3 regions of the Fictibacillus sp. NPDC058756 genome follow, and region 2 is predicted to be linked to each of the others. Evidence: riboswitches for the same ligand, from Rfam matches in the RefSeq annotation. Region 2 holds a riboswitch; each other region holds the start of a gene.
What was found. A riboswitch is a leader RNA that binds a small molecule or an ion and turns the genes downstream of it on or off. The one in region 2 is predicted to bind S-adenosylmethionine.

Region 1 (5,594 bases), on a different contig from region 2:
TGGATAATGAATCAATCCTTTCGAGTTTAGATAGTTATAGCTTATCAGCAGCTCTTCAGATCTACAACTTGCATATGATACAATGCCAAGTTTTGTGAGAGGTTACTGCGTGCTTTCATCTATAGAAGATGAACATCCCTTTATAATCCTGCTAAATCCGCTACATTACTTCCATTACCTTTTCTAACATGAATAAAACATGTAAATGTATGGAAAAGTTAATGGCGTGGTTTATTTAACTCTTTAATACATTCTTGAACAAGGGTTACTCCCTGGCTCATAGCTGCTCCACCGCCGAATGCGGCAGACACGCCTACAGCTTCCAGGATTTCATTTTCAGAACATCCTTGATCCAGACATCCCTTTGTATGATAAATGATGCAATATTCATCTTGTGAATAGATACTGATCCCCAGCGCGATTAGCTGTTTATATTTTTCGGAAATTTCGCCTTCCTTGAAACAGTGGCGTGTAAATTCATTATATGCATGTGTTAATTCAGGCATATTTTCGTTATATTTTCCTAAACCTTCTTTATACCGGATAAGATGATATTGTGCAGAATTTGATCCTGGCATTTGTTGATCCTCTTGTTTCATGTTGTCGTTACACTCCTGTCACTTTTTAGTAAACAGGATTAGTATGGGTTATTTTTGTGGGCGATATGTAAGGAGAAAGGATTCTTTAAAGAAATACAACATCATATAAAAAGTCTGCATAATTACATAAAAAATGACTATCATCACAAAATGACTTACTATCACATAAAAATACGTTCTCATCACATATTTTTTCAATTCCATCCATTTATTGTCCACCTTAAATTAAACATAAAGGGTGCCTCATCAAGTGGAGACACCCTTCATTCATTTATTCAGTTACAGGCACTACTGCACCTTCGTATTTCTTTTCAATGAAATCTTGAATTTCTTTTGAACGCAATACTTCAACTAGAGCTTTAACAGATTTCTTATCTTTATCTCCTTCTCGTACAGTAATAATGTTTACGAATGGAGAATCTGAGCCTTCAATTGCAATAGCGTCTTTTTGAGGATTAAGACCTGCATCAATCGCATAGTTAGTGTTGATCAGTACTGCATCGCCTTCACCGTTTTTATATGCTTTTGGAAGCATTCCTGCATCAACATCTGCTTTGAACTTTAGTTTCTTTGGATTTTCTACAATATCTTTAACTTGCGCTTCAGTACCAGCGCCTTCTTTAACTTTGATTAGACCTTCTTTTTCTAAAAGACCAAGCATACGCCCGTGGTCAGCTACAGAGTTGGACATGATAATCGTAGCACCTTGTGGCAATTCATCTAGAGACTTGTATTTTTTAGAATAAACACCGATCGGCTCAATGTGAATGCCGCCTGCATTTTCAAATTTATAACCGTGGTCTTTCATTTGTGATTCTAAATAAGGAACATGCTGAAAGTAGTTTGCTCCGATTTCTTTTTCATCCAAAGATTTATTTGGAAGTACATAATCTTGGAACGTTTTGATCTCAAGCTCTACACCTTTTTCTTTTAGAAGTGGTTTTGCTTCTTCAAGAATTTCAGCATGAGGTACGTTTGATGCCCCGACGATCAGCTTTTCGTCGCTGATGCCCCCTTCTGTTTTATTGCCGCAAGCTGCAAGTGCTGCAGCAACTACAGCAAGTAAAATAATTGAAAATACTTTTTTCATGTGATTTCCTCCTTGTTGTTTGAGCTTATCTTTTATCTAAAGCTGTTGTGAATCGATCCCCTATCCATTGAATAACAAATACGATGACCAAGATCAGAACAGTTGAAACTAAAGTTACATCTGCATTATCCCGCTGGTAACCTTCCATATACGCGAGGTTACCAAGACCTCCTGCTCCAACTACACCGGCCATTGCTGTGTAGCTTACAAGAGCAATCGCAGTAACGGTAATACCAGAAACAAGTGCTGGAGTGCTTTCAGGAATAAGTACTTTGAAAATAATTTGAGTGTTTGTGGCACCCATTGATTTCGCTGCTTCGATTACTCCTTTATTAATTTCTCGCAAAGCAATCTCAACCATACGCGCATAAAATGGAGCTGCTCCAACAATCAATGCCGGCAATGCTGCTTCTGCCCCAAGCATTGTTCCTACAATAAAGCGCGTAAATGGAATCAGCAAAATAATTAATATAATAAACGGAATAGACCGGAACACGTTCACAATAATAGCAATGATACTGTTTAAGACTTTGTTTTCCCAAAGATTTCCTGGGGCAGTTAAATATAATGCAAGCCCCAAAGCTAGACCTAAAACGAATGTTACAAGAACCGATATGGCTGACATATATAACGTTTCTTTTGTTGCTTCTAAAACAACATCCCATTGAACGTTGGGGAACCAAGTACTAAGCATTATGAATCACCTCAACTTCTACCTGAACACTATTTAAAAATTCCATAGCGTTAGAAAGTGCCGCTTCAGAACCTTTTATTTGGATAAACAACGTACCGTATGGACCATTTTGCGTCTGAGTAATTTTACCTTGCAGGATATTAACATCCACTTCAAAATTCCGGATCAGCTCTGTAATTAAAGGCTGACCAGCACGGCCTCCTACAAAAGTAAGCTGAACAATTCTGCCTTCAGGAAACTCCTCTATAAATTGCTTAATGGTATCCACTGTTTCTTCTGGTTCTGTAACTTGTTTTACAAAATCCTTTGTAATGGATTCTTTAGGATTTTTAAAGACGTTCAGCACATCGCCTTCTTCTACAACTTTTCCTCTTTCCATTACCGCAACACGGTGACAGATTTTTCGTATAACATGCATTTCATGAGTGATCAACACAATCGTTAAACCTAACTTCTGGTTAATTTCTACTAGAAGATCTAAAATACTGTCGGTTGTTTTTGGATCAAGTGCTGAAGTGGCTTCATCACATAATAAAACTTTCGGTTCATTGGCAAGTGCTCTCGCAATACCGACCCGCTGTTTTTGGCCCCCGCTTAGCTGTGAAGGGTATGAACCGCCTCTGCCTTCTAGTCCGACAAGATCAATCAGCTCGTCCACACGCTGCTTGATTTTCTCTTTCGGAAACCCAGCGATTTCTAGCGGGAAAGCAATGTTCTCTCTAACGGTTCTTGACCATAAAAGGTTGAAGTGCTGGAAGATCATACTTATTTCCTGTCTAGCTTCTCTTAGTTTTTTTGAAGAGAGCTCAGACATATTTTTCCCGCCGATTGTAACCGTACCGCTTGTTGGTCTTTCCAACATGTTGAGAATCCGGATAAGAGTACTTTTCCCTGCTCCACTGTATCCAATAATGCCGTAAATTTCACCTTGTTTTATGTTTAAATCTACCGCATCTACAGCCTTTACTTCACCATCTTTGGTTTGAAAGACTTTACGGACTGAATGTAAATTAATCAATAGAACTAACCTCATTTCCATCTGTAATACTTTAAATTGCAATTAGAAGCTGTTGATTTCCGCTCCAGGATGCGGTGAGCCTCCTTTGCGCTTTGCGCCGTGAGGAGTCTCACCTGTCCCGCTAATACCGCTGGAGTCTCGCACCTTGCGCTCCAATCAACAAACCAATGATGCAACTTCATAATTCAAATAAAAAAATGCCCTCTGCTTCAATATGAGCAGAAAGGCATATAATATTCTATGCACGTTCTCCTCATCTCCCAAGACATTTGAATGCCTTGCAGGAATTGGCACCTTTCTAGTCAGTATGGATTACATACAGCTAGCGGTTGCCGGGTTTCATAGGGCCAGTCCCTCCACCTCTCGTGATAAGTTAAAGCGTTTCGTTATTAAGTTAAAGCGATGCATTTTTTGAATTACTGTGATGAATAATATCACCACTGTCGATTCGTGTCAAACATTTTTAACACTTTTAATCAAGACGCCTGCAGATATTTGTTCCCAATGGGAGCTTAAGTAGAATATGGCTTCCCATTTCAGCCGCTGTCTTAACGTCCCGTGAAACTCGATCATCTCTTGGCGAAGGAGTGTTGTAAGCTTCATTTTCCCATCTAGCATCATAGATAGATACTTTGGATTTCCTCTGAAAACAACGATACGATTACGTTCTCCTTCTCTGTAATCAATCCTCAATGTAGTTTCATCATTGAGACTAAATCTAGGTTTAACCGGAATGTTATACAATGGCAAGTATGGACTTTTTCCAATCTGTCTTTCAAAAAAGGTGACATCCAGCATATAAAATCCCCCCCGAATTGGTTGTTATTTCACCTTTTCGAGAGGAACGGAGTGTTTACCTTTATAAAGCGTTCGACAGTCAGTGAAAATCGTTTTTGTAATTACGACAGTATTAACATATTTAGTGCTAATGTTTGTTACGATATTTGTCGTGATCTTGTTTATTGCGATCCTGCTGATTTTTCTTATGATGATTATTAGCGTTTTTGTTTTGGTGTTCATTATTCTTTTGCTTATTGCTGTTAAACACACGATTTTGATGCTTATTATCGCTATTATTTAACTTTTTCTCTTTAGGCTTCACCAATTTTTCTTGTTTCTTGTTATGGTAATTATGGTGATTGTGATGATTTTCTCTGTGCTTTTTAACTTCTTTTGGTTGGCTATCTGCTTTTTTAGGCACTGCTATCTTTAAGTCATTCTTTTGTTCATTGTCGTCTGTTTTAATTTTCATCGGATGCGGTAAGCTTTTTATGTCACTAGAGGATAAAGTATTCACTTTTAGCTCTTGAAAATTAACCTCTTTTATCTTTTCTTCTTTTAAAGTCTTGTCGTTTATGTATGCAGTTTGAAATGCTTTGTATTTTCCTGAAGACACTCCAAGCTGTTTTGCTTTTTCACGAGTGTCATGATTAGACTCTGAAACAGTGATGCGGACAGGGTATTTTACAACAGTCTTTTTAACAATTGAATTTACTGCTTGATCTAGAGCTGATTCAGTCTTATCATTGCCTTCTTCACTGGAAATTGTTGTGATGAGCATAGAATGGTCTGATTCCATATACCCTTCTTCCTCATAAGCCTTAATAAGCTGATCAGCAAAGTCCTCAAACGAAAATTGATTTTCAACGTTCAGATTATATTTATTTATGATTTCTTTTGCTTCGTCATTAAATGCATCTATTTGTATAACCTGCATTTCCTCATCTACGCCTACTTCTAAGCTTGGATTGATATCAAAGCTTACATAAGCCGCTGCTGCTGACTGGCTTCCAGTTGGGATCAATTCTGATAAAAGAACAACGGCAAGTATTGCTGCTACAGATGGCAGCACAAAAAGACTTCTTTTCTTTTCCGAAAAATAAGAAGCCTGATACTCTCTGCCCACTGATGGATTTTTGCCTGCTGGTACTCTTACCGTTACAAATGTTCCATCTTTCATAAGCAAAGTAGCTTTTCTGTTGTTAACCTCTATTACAATGCCGCTGCCGCTTTTCAATTGTATCCCTCCCGCAAGTTGCAGGATCAGTAGTAATTACAGGCAAGAGGAAGTGATCCCCCTTACCATGTAATCAAATATACCTCACCTTAAGGCTGAATGTATGATTTCAGCGCTTGGAAATCGCCTAAATATATTAATGATACCGCTATTATATACTTTCGATTTCTCTCTAT
Region 2 (5,594 bases):
AAGCGTGCTTCCTTCTTTTATCTCTTCTATCGATTTAAACTTATTAGAATACAGTCCCATTGGGGCTGTAGGAACAATTATGACTTCAGAAAGCTTAAGATTCTTTTCTTTTGCGAAGTTTTCCATATACACTTTATGCTGAAAAAGGTTTGCATCGAGGTCACCTTTAGAAAGCGCTAAGTTTGGCTGGATATAATCGCTGAATTCAACAACCTTTACTTTATAGCCTTTTTTCTCTAAAGAGGGTTTAATCGCTTTGTTTACCATATCTGTGTAAGGACCAGCAGTTGCTCCAAGGGTAACTTCCTTATCTTTTGATGCCCCTGATGTGGAAGAGCAAGCAGCTAAAGCCAGTACAGCAATAGCAGTGAATAGTGTAAGTATTATTTTTTTCATATTGAATCCCCTTTTTTATCTTTTATTTACCGCTCGAGCTACTCCGTCACCAATGACCTGCAAAAGCTGCACAATGACAATCAGCAGAACAACCGTTGTAAACATGATTGTGTTGTCGTATCTGTAATAGCCGAATCGAATCGCAAAGTCACCGATTCCTCCGCCCCCTACAATACCTGCCATTGCAGAGTAGCCTAATAAGCTTATTGCTGTGACAGTAATCGCTTGAACGATCCCAGGTTTCGCTTCAGGAAGCAGCACTTCTCGGATGATCATCCATGGCGTTGCTCCTACGGCAACTGCCGCTTCAATCACACCTTTATCGATCTCCCTTAATGAGGTTTCGACTAAACGTGCGAAGAATGGAATAGCGGCTACAGACAGTGATACTGACGCTGCAGTTGGACCGATCGTCGTACCCGTAATCAGCTGAGTTAAAGGCAGCAGAGCTACGAGAAGAATGATAAAAGGTACTGATCGGATCAGATTTACTAAAATACCTGCAATTTGTTTAATCCAGACGTTTTCAAACATTAAACCTTTGTCTGTAACAAACAGGGCTACTCCTAATGGAAGGCCTACTATCAGAGAAACACCTAAAGATATCGCGACCATGTATAACGTTTCAAAAAATGCTTTATTCAAATCTGGCAGGATGCTGTACAAAGAATCAAGCAACTTGTTTCACCACCTCTAAATTGTCGATTCGGTCTTTAATGTAAGCGATGGCACGCTTAACTTCCGCCTCTTCACCTATCAGTTCCATAATGAAAATCCCGAGCGGCGTCTCCTGGATGTATTCAATCTTTCCGTGAAGAATATTTCCTTTTACCTTAAAGTTTTGGAAGAGTTCAGAAACGACTGCTTCTTCTGCTATCGCGCCTTTAAAATGAATCTTAATCACCACTCCTTTACGTCCCTTTAAGAGCGGTTCAGGAAGGTTCATCTGTATAACACTGCTAATAAACGTTTTCGTTAACTCTTTCTCCGGATGTGCAAATAAGTTATAAACATCACCTGTCTCGATGATTTCTCCATCCTGCATCACTGACATCCTGTGACAGATCTCTTTTACGACTTCCATCTCATGTGTGATAAGGACAATTGTGATGCCAAGCTTTTTATTGATGGATTGCAGAAGCGAAAGAATAGCTTTTGTTGTATTTGGATCGAGTGCAGAAGTAGCTTCATCACAAAGCAAAACTTTTGGATCGTTGGCAAGTGCCCGTGCAATTCCGACCCGCTGCTTTTGTCCGCCGCTCAGCTGAGCCGGATACTGATTCTTTTGATTTTCTAACCCCACCATCTGTAATAGTTCAAGAGTCTTATGATTAATTTCATCTTTCTTTTTTCCCGCAGCTTTTAACGCAAATGCGATATTTTCATATACGGTTTTTGCACTAATAAGATAAAAATGCTGAAAGATCATTCCTATTTTTAGCCGTTCTTCCCGAAGTTCTTTTTTAGATAATTTCGTAATGGAGACACCGTCGATTAAAATTTCGCCTGATGTTGGCTTCTCTAATAAATTTAAGCAACGGAGGAGAGAGCTTTTGCCAGCACCGCTGTAGCCAACAATTCCGAATATCTCACCCTTTTCTATCGTGAGTGAAACATTCTTGACCCCAACAATGTCTTTTCCTTTAGCGGAATATATTTTCGTTACATCACGCACTTCAATCATATTTCTGTCCTCCTTCAATATAAAAAGCCCTCTTCATTCAATGGAAGAGGGCGAATAGACATACATCGACTTATCTTCCAGAATGAATGAATCATTCTGCAGGAAGTAGCACCGTTCCATAATGGAGGTTGCCGGACGTCATTGGGCCTGATCCCTCAGTCTCTCTTAATAAGTGTTGATTATTTGATTAAGTTATAATTGACATATTACTACCTGTCGAAAAGTTCTGTCAATAACATTTTTTACTACTTTAAAGTGTTAGCGCTTACATGTCATATAGGATAAGGAAAAATTTTTTTACAGTGAACTAAGAGATTCGCCGCTGATCAATGACTAGAAACAACAAAAAACCTCATCTGATAAGCTCAGATGAGGTTGAATATGTATATGGAGGAGGTAGAGGGATTCGAACCCCCGCGGGTCGTTAAACCCCTGTCGGTTTTCAAGACCGATCCCTTCAGCCGGACTTGGGTATACCTCCGCGTGACTGACAAGAACTATAATAACATGTGAGTAAATATAGTGTCAACGTAATTTTATAAAAAAATAAAATCTTTTTTCGCAACTTTATCGCTATTACAAGAGGTTGATTTCCACTCCAGGTGATCGCTTTCCACGAGGGGTAAGGTGAGCCTTATCGCCGAAAATCCTCGAAATGATAGCTGGAATTGGGGACATTATTTATTTTTTATTTGTAAAATAAAAAATTTGGGCTGCCAAAAGTAAGTTTACTTACTTTTGGGACAGCCCCTTTTGGTTTACTTGATTACTTCTTTATTGCCCATGTATGGACGAAGTACTTCCGGAATGATAACCGTTCCATCTTCTTGCTGGTAGTTCTCTAAAATTGCTGCTACTGTTCGTCCGATCGCTAATCCAGATCCGTTTAGCGTATGAACCAATTCTGGCTTGCCTTTCGCTTCTCTGCGGAAACGAATTTGAGCACGGCGCGCTTGAAAATCTTCAAAGTTAGAGCAAGAAGAGATCTCGCGGTATTCACCGTAGCTTGGAAGGTATACTTCGATATCGTACTTTTTAGCAGCTGTAAATCCGAGATCAGCCGTACACATGCTTAGTACACGGTATGGAAGGTTTAGAAACTGCAGTACTTTTTCAGCATGACCTGTTAGCTTTTCAAGCTCATCGTAAGAATCTTCAGGCTTAACAAAGCGTACTAGCTCTACCTTATTAAACTGATGCTGACGTATTAAACCACGAGTGTCACGTCCTGCAGACCCCGCTTCAGAACGGAAGCACGCGCTGTATGCTGCATACGTAATTGGAAGCTCATCAGCTGTTAGAATTTCTTCACGGTGCATATTTGTTACAGGTACTTCTGATGTTGGAATCAGGAAATAATCCTCTTCACGAATCTTAAATGCGTCTTCTTCAAACTTAGGAAGCTGCCCAGTTCCTGTCATACTTTGACGATTAACCATGTATGGAGGCAGAACCTCTGTATACCCGTGTTCGTCTTCATGAAGGTCCATCATAAAGTTGATCAGTGCACGCTCTAAACGTGCCCCAAGACCTTTATAAAATGCGAAACGGCTTCCTGTTACCTTTGCTCCTCGTTCAAAATCAACAATGTTCAAGTCAGTTGCGATATCCCAGTGTGCTTTTGCTTCAAAAGAAAACTCTGGTACATCCCCCCAGTGGCGAATCGGTACGTTATCATCTTCTGTTTCTCCAACAGGGACACTTTCATGCGGTATGTTAGGCAGCGTCAGCATAATTCCGTGAAGATCTTCTTCTACTTGGCGAAGTTCATCATCAATCGTCTTAATTTTATCTCCTACTTCACGCATCTCAGTAATAAGTTGGTCAGCGTCTTTTTTCTCACGCTTGAATTCTGCTACCTGTTTAGATACCTCATTACGCTTAGACTTTAAAGCCTCCGTTTCACCGATTAATTCACGGCGGCGCTGATCGAGTGCTTCAAACTGATCCAAACCAGAAAGGTCTTCCCCTCTTGCAGACAGTTTTTGTTTCACTTCTTCAAAATTAGCACGGACAAATTTTAAATCCAACATACTTATTTCCTCCTTTATTCGTTATAAAAAATCAAAAAACTCCCGCCCCTGCTCCTAATGATCACATTAGAAACAGGGACGAGAGTTAACCCGCGTTGCCACCCTGATTGCAATAGAACTATGCCTACTGCCGGCTCATTTAAGTATAACGGTTCTTTACCGGAAAAGCTTACTTACCTTCGGCTCTTCACTCGAGGATGGATTCACAAAACACTTTGATCGGTTTTCACCAGCCACCGACTCTCTAAACAAAGTCATTTTTGCTACTAGTTCCTGTCATTGATTTTTTATGATGATTTTATAGTAATGTACAGCATTTTTCTATTTTATGCAACTACTTCTTTGTTGGATTGCACCATTTTTACAAAATACTGATGTAAACGGTGGTCGTCCGTCAATTCCGGATGGAAAGCTGCACATAAGAAATGACCTTGTTTGGCTGCAACGATTCGGTCGTTATGCTTTGAAAGTATTTCAACTTCAGGACCTACTTCAACGATGAACGGTGCTCGTATGAATACGCCTGTAAAATCTTCACCGACTCCGTGAATCATAAGATCAGCTTCAAAGCTGTCAACTTGGCGGCCAAACGCGTTGCGTTCAACTGTCATGTCGATCAGCTCCAGATGAGCTGTGTCCTGACCCTGAATTCTTTTTGCCATCAAAATTAATCCTGCACAAGTACCAAATATAGGCTTGTTTTTTGCAAATTCCTTTAACGGTTCAAGGAATAGATATTTATCGATCAATCGTCTCATCGCTGTACTTTCACCGCCTGGCATTACCAAGCCATCAAGATCCTCAAGCTCTTCTACACGTTTTACCGCTATAGCTTGAGCTCCAGAAGCTTTTATGGCTTTAACATGCTCCTGTACTGCTCCTTGTAAAGCAAGAACTCCGATTTTCAGCATGTAATTACCAGCCTCGCTCCTGCATGCGTTCACCTTGAGCCAGTGTAGAGATTTCGATGCCTTTCATAGGAGTACCAAGACCTTTTGAAAGTTCAGCGATTAATTTGTAATCTTGATAGTGTGTAGTTGCTTCAACGATTGCACGAGCAAACTTTTCTGGGTTCTCAGATTTGAAGATTCCAGATCCTACGAATACGCCGTCTGCACCAAGCTGCATCATGAGTGCTGCATCAGCTGGTGTAGCGATACCCCCTGCTGCAAAGTTAACTACAGGTAACTTGCCTGCTTTTTTGATTTGAAGAAGTACTTCAAATGGAGCACCTAAGTTCTTAGCTTCAGTCATTAGCTCATCTTCGTTCATTGCAACAACTTTGCGGATTTGTCCTTGAATCATTCTCATGTGACGAACGGCTTCAACGATGTTTCCTGTTCCAGGCTCACCTTTTGTACGAAGCATTGATGCACCTTCACCAATACGGCGAGATGCTTCTCCAAGATCACGTGCGCCGCATACGAAAGGTACAGTGTAATCACTTTTCAACAAGTGGAAAACTTCATCTGCAGGTGTTA
Region 3 (5,594 bases), on a different contig from region 2:
GCAGCCGCTCTTCTAACGTCATGTCAGGCAGCTTCGATTTCGCTTCTTTCTTTTTCCCTCGATAAAATTCAGTAAAGATTGCCAATGCCTCATCGGTTGTTTTAAATAACAGATTTTCCGCCATATCGATTTCGTCTTTAGAAATAGAAGCGAATCGTTCTAATTTTTCTGTGTTCACGATCGCATAATCCAGTCCTGCTTGTGTGCAGTGGTAAAGATATACGGCATTTAGCACTTCACGTCCTACAGGTGGAAGTCCAAATGACACGTTGCTCACTCCGAGAATCGTGAGACATTGAGGAAAACACTCTTTAATCAGCCGGATTCCTTCAACCGTTGCATTTGCTGAACCGATATACTGTTCGTCACCAGTACCTACTGGAAAAACGAGCGGGTCAAAGATGATATCTGAAGGTGAGACTTTATACTTCTCCACTAAAAGCTCATACGATTCTTTTGCAATTTCAAGCTTTCGTTCTGCCGAAACACCCATTCCTTTTTCATCAATGGTTCCGACTACTACTGCCGCTCCATATTTATGCAGAAGAGGAATCACTTTTTCAAAACGTTCTTCTCCGTCTTCAAGGTTAATAGAATTGATGATCGCTTTACCCTGTGAATATTTTAAAGCTAGCTCGATTACATCTTCATCAGTTGAGTCGATTACAAAAGGAATCTTTACTTTCTTAACAGCTTCCTTCATGAACTCTTCCATGTCACATTTTTCATCTCTGTCTGGATCTGCTAAGCAGACATCTAGTACATGTGCGCCGCCTTTCACTTGAGCTCTTGCGATTTCAGCAGCTTCCTCGAATTTCTTCTCTGCAATAAGCCTCTTAAACTTTCTTGAGCCAATTACATTCGTGCGCTCACCGACCATGATCGGCCGTAAAGTTGGGTCATCATAAATGAAAGGTTCAATTCCTGAGACCATATGGGTTTCATTCGTTTGAATCGATCGTGGTGAATAGTTCTTCATTACTTGTGCTAATGCTTCTATATGTTTAGGCGTTGTTCCGCAGCAGCCTCCAACAATATTAAGCCAGCCTTTTTCTGCGAATCCCAATAATTTAGCTGCTAACGTTTCAGGAGTCTCATGATAATTTCCTTCTTCATCCGGCAGCCCTGCATTCGGGTAGCAGCTGACTGCAGTTGTTGATAAATTAGAAAGCGAGCGAATATGGTCTTGCATGAATTCAGGTCCAGTCGCACAGTTTAAGCCAACTGCTAACGGATTCATGTGTTTTAATGAAATATAGAACGCTTCAATCGATTGACCAGCTAATGTTGTTCCCATCGGTTCAATGGTTCCTGATACCATGAGGGGAACTCGTTTTCCTGTTTGCTCAATCGCTTGTTCGATTCCTAAAAAACCCGCTTTTACATTAAGCATATCCTGGCTTGTTTCTAAAAGGAGCAGATCTGCACCGCCGTCGATCAGTCCTCTTGCTTGCTCTGCGTAAGCTTCCCTTAACGCATCAAATGTCGTACCGCCAGTAACGCTTAATGTTTTCGTAGTTGGCCCCATTGAACCGGCAACAAAACGCGGCCATTTTTCGGAAGATACTGCATCAGCTGCTCTTCTCGCAATTTCCGCACCTAACCTATTAATCTCATAAGCTCGTACGCCAAGATCATACTCGTCTAAAACAAGATTAGTTCCCCCAAAGGTATTCGTTTCAATGATATCTGCGCCAGCTTGCAGATACGTTATATGAATGGATTCAATAACTTCTGGTGCTGTAACATTTAAATATTCATTACACCCGTCAAATTCCTCGCTGCCAAAATCTTCTGCTGTGAGCTTTGCTTCTTGAAGCATCGTCCCCATTGCGCCATCCATAATTAATATTCTCTTTTTCAGCTGATCTTCTATTGATGTCTTAGGCATTCTGCCACCTCCTTGCTAAAAGGGATGGATGATTCGTTCGTGCATATTCGGCTAATTCAACAGTTAGTTCGTAACGCATAAATGGAGTGATGAGATAAATGCCATTAAAAAGATCCATAGCTGTATCCAAAAGTGATTTTGCTATATTTAAACCTTCAACAATTGATTGTTTAGGGTTTTCTTTATATTTCCCCATTTGTTCACGTACAGAGTCAGATAATTTTATTCCTGGCACTTCATGATGAAGAAATTCAGCATTTTGTGAACTTGTTAATGGCATTATTCCTATATAGATCGGTTTATCAATGTGTTTGGTGGCTTCATATGTTTCAATTAGCTTTTCCTCTGAAAACACAGGCTGACTAATAAAATAGTCCGCACCATATTCAATCTTCTTTTCTAAACGTTTCACAGCTTTATCAATTAACCTGATGTTTGGATTAAAAGCTGCTCCTACACTAAAGGAAGTTTTTTCTCCAAGTTCTTTTCCTGATAACGATAATCCTTGATTAAACTGCTTAATGAGTTTGATCAGTTCGAATGAAGTAACATCATATACAGATGATGCACCAGGAAAATCACCGACACTTGCTGGATCTCCAGTTACAGCTAATATTTCACGGATTCCGTGTGTATGAAGCCCCATTAAGTGTGATTGAAGTCCGATTAAGTTTCGGTCGCGGCACGTAATATGAACGAGCGGCCGAATGTTTAATTCTGACTGAACAATCGATCCTAATGCAGAATTGCATATACGTGGTGACGCAAGAGAATTATCAGCCATTGTAAGAGCATCGATTCCCGCTTCTTTTAAAGCCTTCGCACCCTCCATAAATCGAGACGTATCAAGTTTGCGAGGCGGGTCCAATTCAACAATGATGGATTGTTTCTTCTTTACTTCTTCACAAAGCGGAACATATTTAGACTTTGATGCTGACTGAATTACAATATCTCTTTTTCTTTGTTTTACTTCTTTCTCTTTCACAGGCTGCAGGTTTTTAAGCTCGGTTGAGAAAGCACGTATGTGTTCAGGTGTTGTACCACAGCAGCCTCCAATAACACTGACACCTTGCTGTCTGAACAAATGAGCACATTCTTTAAAATAATCAGCATCACTCTCATATTGGAACTTCCCATCTGAATAGGAAGGCAGTGAGGCATTCGGAAACGCAGACAAAAATGCTTGTTTAGGAATCGGTACTTCCTCCAGTGTCTTCAGCATGTGATAAGGACCTAACCGGCAGTTTAATCCCACTACATTTGCACCGATTTCCTCTAGACGCAACAGAGCTTCTGAAATTGGAGTTCGGTCTTGCAGAAAGCCTATTTCCTGAAGGGAAACTTGAGCAATGATTGGAAGAGACGTTTCTTTTCTAGCAATCTCTAATACGGTTTCGAGTTCTTGCAGATCGTAATACGTTTCCAGCTGTATACCGTCTACGTTTTCCATGAGTAAACAATAGAGCTGTTCACGAAAACTGCGTTTAATTTCATCAAGCGAAATACTGTTTGGTTTAATGCCGCGGATTCCACCTATGGTTCCTACGACATATTCGTTTTTGGCAGCTCTTCTCGCAATTTGAACAGCTGCCTTGTTGATTTCTTTTACTTGATCTTGGAGGCCATACCGTTCTAGCTTTGAATAGTTGGCTGCATACGTATTTGTTTGAATGATATCAGCGCCGGCATTCAGATAAGCCCGGTGAATATTATAGATTTGTTCCGGTTGCGAAAGATTTAATTCTTCGTAACAAAAGTCCGAGCCGTACGAATACAGAAGCGTACCCATAGCACCATCGCCGATCAGTATCTTGTTTTGTTTTAAATCCGTTACTAAGCTCATGTAAGCCTCCTTAAATAAAATAAAAAGCCTTCTATAAAGAAGACTTTTTCAGCGTTTGGTCTTCTTATCTTTACAAGTCCATATGTGGACTCGCAGGAATTAGCACCTTTTCAGCTTTACGCTGCTGGTTGCTGAGGTTTCATAGGGCCGCTCCCTCAACCTCTCTTGATAAGGGTATTATTCGTTTTGGTTACTTTACTAGGTTACGAACTTTTTCGTTCGTTAATGTCTTTTTATATCCGTAACGTTTGTTCACATCATGTAAAAAAACGGGATCTGTGAGTTCCGCCATTAAAGCTTTCCTTTTTATTTTCGGAAATTCATTCTTAATGATGTTTCTACATTCAAATAAAAACTCCAAGTAAGATTCATAGTCTTTACTGTACTTTTGCTGAAGTTCTTTTTTTATTGAGATGGACAAGCTGGGACTAGCCCCAGAGGTTGAAACTGAGAGTACAAGCTTTCCTCTTTTCACAACGCTTGGAATGATAAAATTGCCTAATTTCGGCTGGTCAGCTACATTAATCAGCTGGCTCTCATTCACATTAATAGCAATCTCAGCATTCACTTCGTTTGAATTAGTCGCTGCGACGATAAGAAAGGCTTTCTCGAAATCTTTACTCTTAACCTCTCTAGAAATCCAAGTGAGACTTTTTTGTTCATGTAATTCCTGAATCTCTTTAACTGCATCAATACTAATGACAGTTATTATTGCTTTTTCTTTCAGTAGATCTCTTATTTTCCGGTAAGCTACAGGACCGCCTCCTGCTACAACAACTTTTTTACCGCATAGGTCTACGTGTATAGGGTACATAATATACCTCACTTTTTAAAATATTGCAAATTCTTTTGTTCGAAGTGTCTCTTTTATCCGAGTCAGTAATACTTCTTTTAAAATGGGGTGATAGCCTAGCGTCTCGCACAGGATCACTTCTTTTTGTGAATGTTCCAGATATCGTTTTGTCGTAATCTTCATTCCATTTATTAATAGACCTGAAAACAATAGATAAGGAACAACAATTACTTGATCGTATGAATCTTGGCTGTTCCATAGTACTTCTTCAAAGCTTGGAGCTGAACCGGTTAGAAAACAAGCTTGAATACTTGGTATGCCATAATGTTGTTGAAGGTTAGATGCGATTTTCTCTAAATCTAGCTTTACATCTGGATCTGTACTTCCTCTTCCAACCAATAAAATGTGTGAGTTCTTACTTAAACTAGCAACCCGTTTCGTAATCCTTTCCCACAACAGGTGGGAAATGGCATCATGTACGCCGAATTCGCGGCCAAATATGACTTCAGTTTCAGGATACTGACTCTGTAAAAATTTAAGTTCTTTTGGTATGTCTATCTTTACATGGTTAGCCGACAATAAAAACACAGGTACAACAGAGATGCTCGTCGCTCCTTTTTGTATACATGCATTAAATCCTTGTGAAATGGAAGGTTCAGCTAGCTCTAAAAAGCAAATCTCTTTTATTGGAACATCAACTGAAGCCATGCATTGCTTTACGAATTCTTCTGCTTCATTACGGCCTTTTTGCAGTCTTGTGCCATGACAGATAAAAAGTAACGCTTTCATCTAAAGTGCTCCGCTAATAGCAGTCATCTCAACTGGTTCTTCATTAAGCTGTTCAAACCACTTAAGTTCCTCTCGGAGTCGCACCACTTCTCCAACAACGATCATACTTGGATTTTCGATTCTTTCACGAATCACAATATCTTCAATGGTTTCTAATGTACCCGTTACGGTTCTCTGATTTTCTAATGATCCCCATTCAACAAGAGCAACCGGAGTATCTTTGCTTTTACCGTGTTTTGTCAGCTTTTCACAGATATAGGGAAGGTTACCTACACCCA

Region 1: linked by a shared signal. The riboswitch ahead of ACFW35_RS03985 (methionine ABC transporter ATP-binding protein) and the one ahead of ACFW35_RS19750 (methionine ABC transporter ATP-binding protein) in region 2 are both predicted to bind S-adenosylmethionine.
Region 3: linked by a shared signal. The riboswitch ahead of ACFW35_RS08800 (bifunctional homocysteine S-methyltransferase/methylenetetrahydrofolate reductase) and the one ahead of ACFW35_RS19750 (methionine ABC transporter ATP-binding protein) in region 2 are both predicted to bind S-adenosylmethionine.

The regions. Positions count from the first base shown of each region.
Region 1 is NZ_JBHYPU010000001.1:817,447-823,040, reverse strand. It holds gene ACFW35_RS04005 (carboxymuconolactone decarboxylase family protein) at 219-599, opposite strand; gene ACFW35_RS04000 (hypothetical protein) at 685-807, opposite strand; gene ACFW35_RS03995 (MetQ/NlpA family ABC transporter substrate-binding protein) at 871-1,689, opposite strand; gene ACFW35_RS03990 (methionine ABC transporter permease) at 1,715-2,383, opposite strand; gene ACFW35_RS03985 (methionine ABC transporter ATP-binding protein) at 2,376-3,401, opposite strand; SAM riboswitch class I at 3,652-3,776, opposite strand; gene ACFW35_RS03980 (hypothetical protein) at 3,855-4,199, opposite strand; gene ACFW35_RS03975 (anti-sigma-I factor RsgI family protein) at 4,327-5,418, opposite strand; gene sigI (RNA polymerase sigma-I factor) at 5,508-5,594, opposite strand, start outside.
Region 2 is NZ_JBHYPU010000007.1:7,942-13,535, forward strand. It holds gene ACFW35_RS19740 (MetQ/NlpA family ABC transporter substrate-binding protein) at 1-396, opposite strand, end outside; gene ACFW35_RS19745 (methionine ABC transporter permease) at 412-1,074, opposite strand; gene ACFW35_RS19750 (methionine ABC transporter ATP-binding protein) at 1,067-2,080, opposite strand; SAM riboswitch class I at 2,148-2,255, opposite strand; tRNA gene ACFW35_RS19755 (tRNA-Ser) at 2,469-2,561, opposite strand; gene serS (serine--tRNA ligase) at 2,839-4,113, opposite strand; T-box leader at 4,185-4,402, opposite strand; gene pdxT (pyridoxal 5'-phosphate synthase glutaminase subunit PdxT) at 4,440-5,024, opposite strand; gene pdxS (pyridoxal 5'-phosphate synthase lyase subunit PdxS) at 5,029-5,594, opposite strand, start outside.
Region 3 is NZ_JBHYPU010000001.1:1,739,608-1,745,201, reverse strand. It holds gene metH (methionine synthase) at 1-1,891, opposite strand, end outside; gene ACFW35_RS08800 (bifunctional homocysteine S-methyltransferase/methylenetetrahydrofolate reductase) at 1,884-3,734, opposite strand; SAM riboswitch class I at 3,796-3,909, opposite strand; gene ACFW35_RS08795 (precorrin-2 dehydrogenase/sirohydrochlorin ferrochelatase family protein) at 3,925-4,548, opposite strand; gene ACFW35_RS08790 (sirohydrochlorin chelatase) at 4,564-5,316, opposite strand; gene cobA (uroporphyrinogen-III C-methyltransferase) at 5,317-5,594, opposite strand, start outside.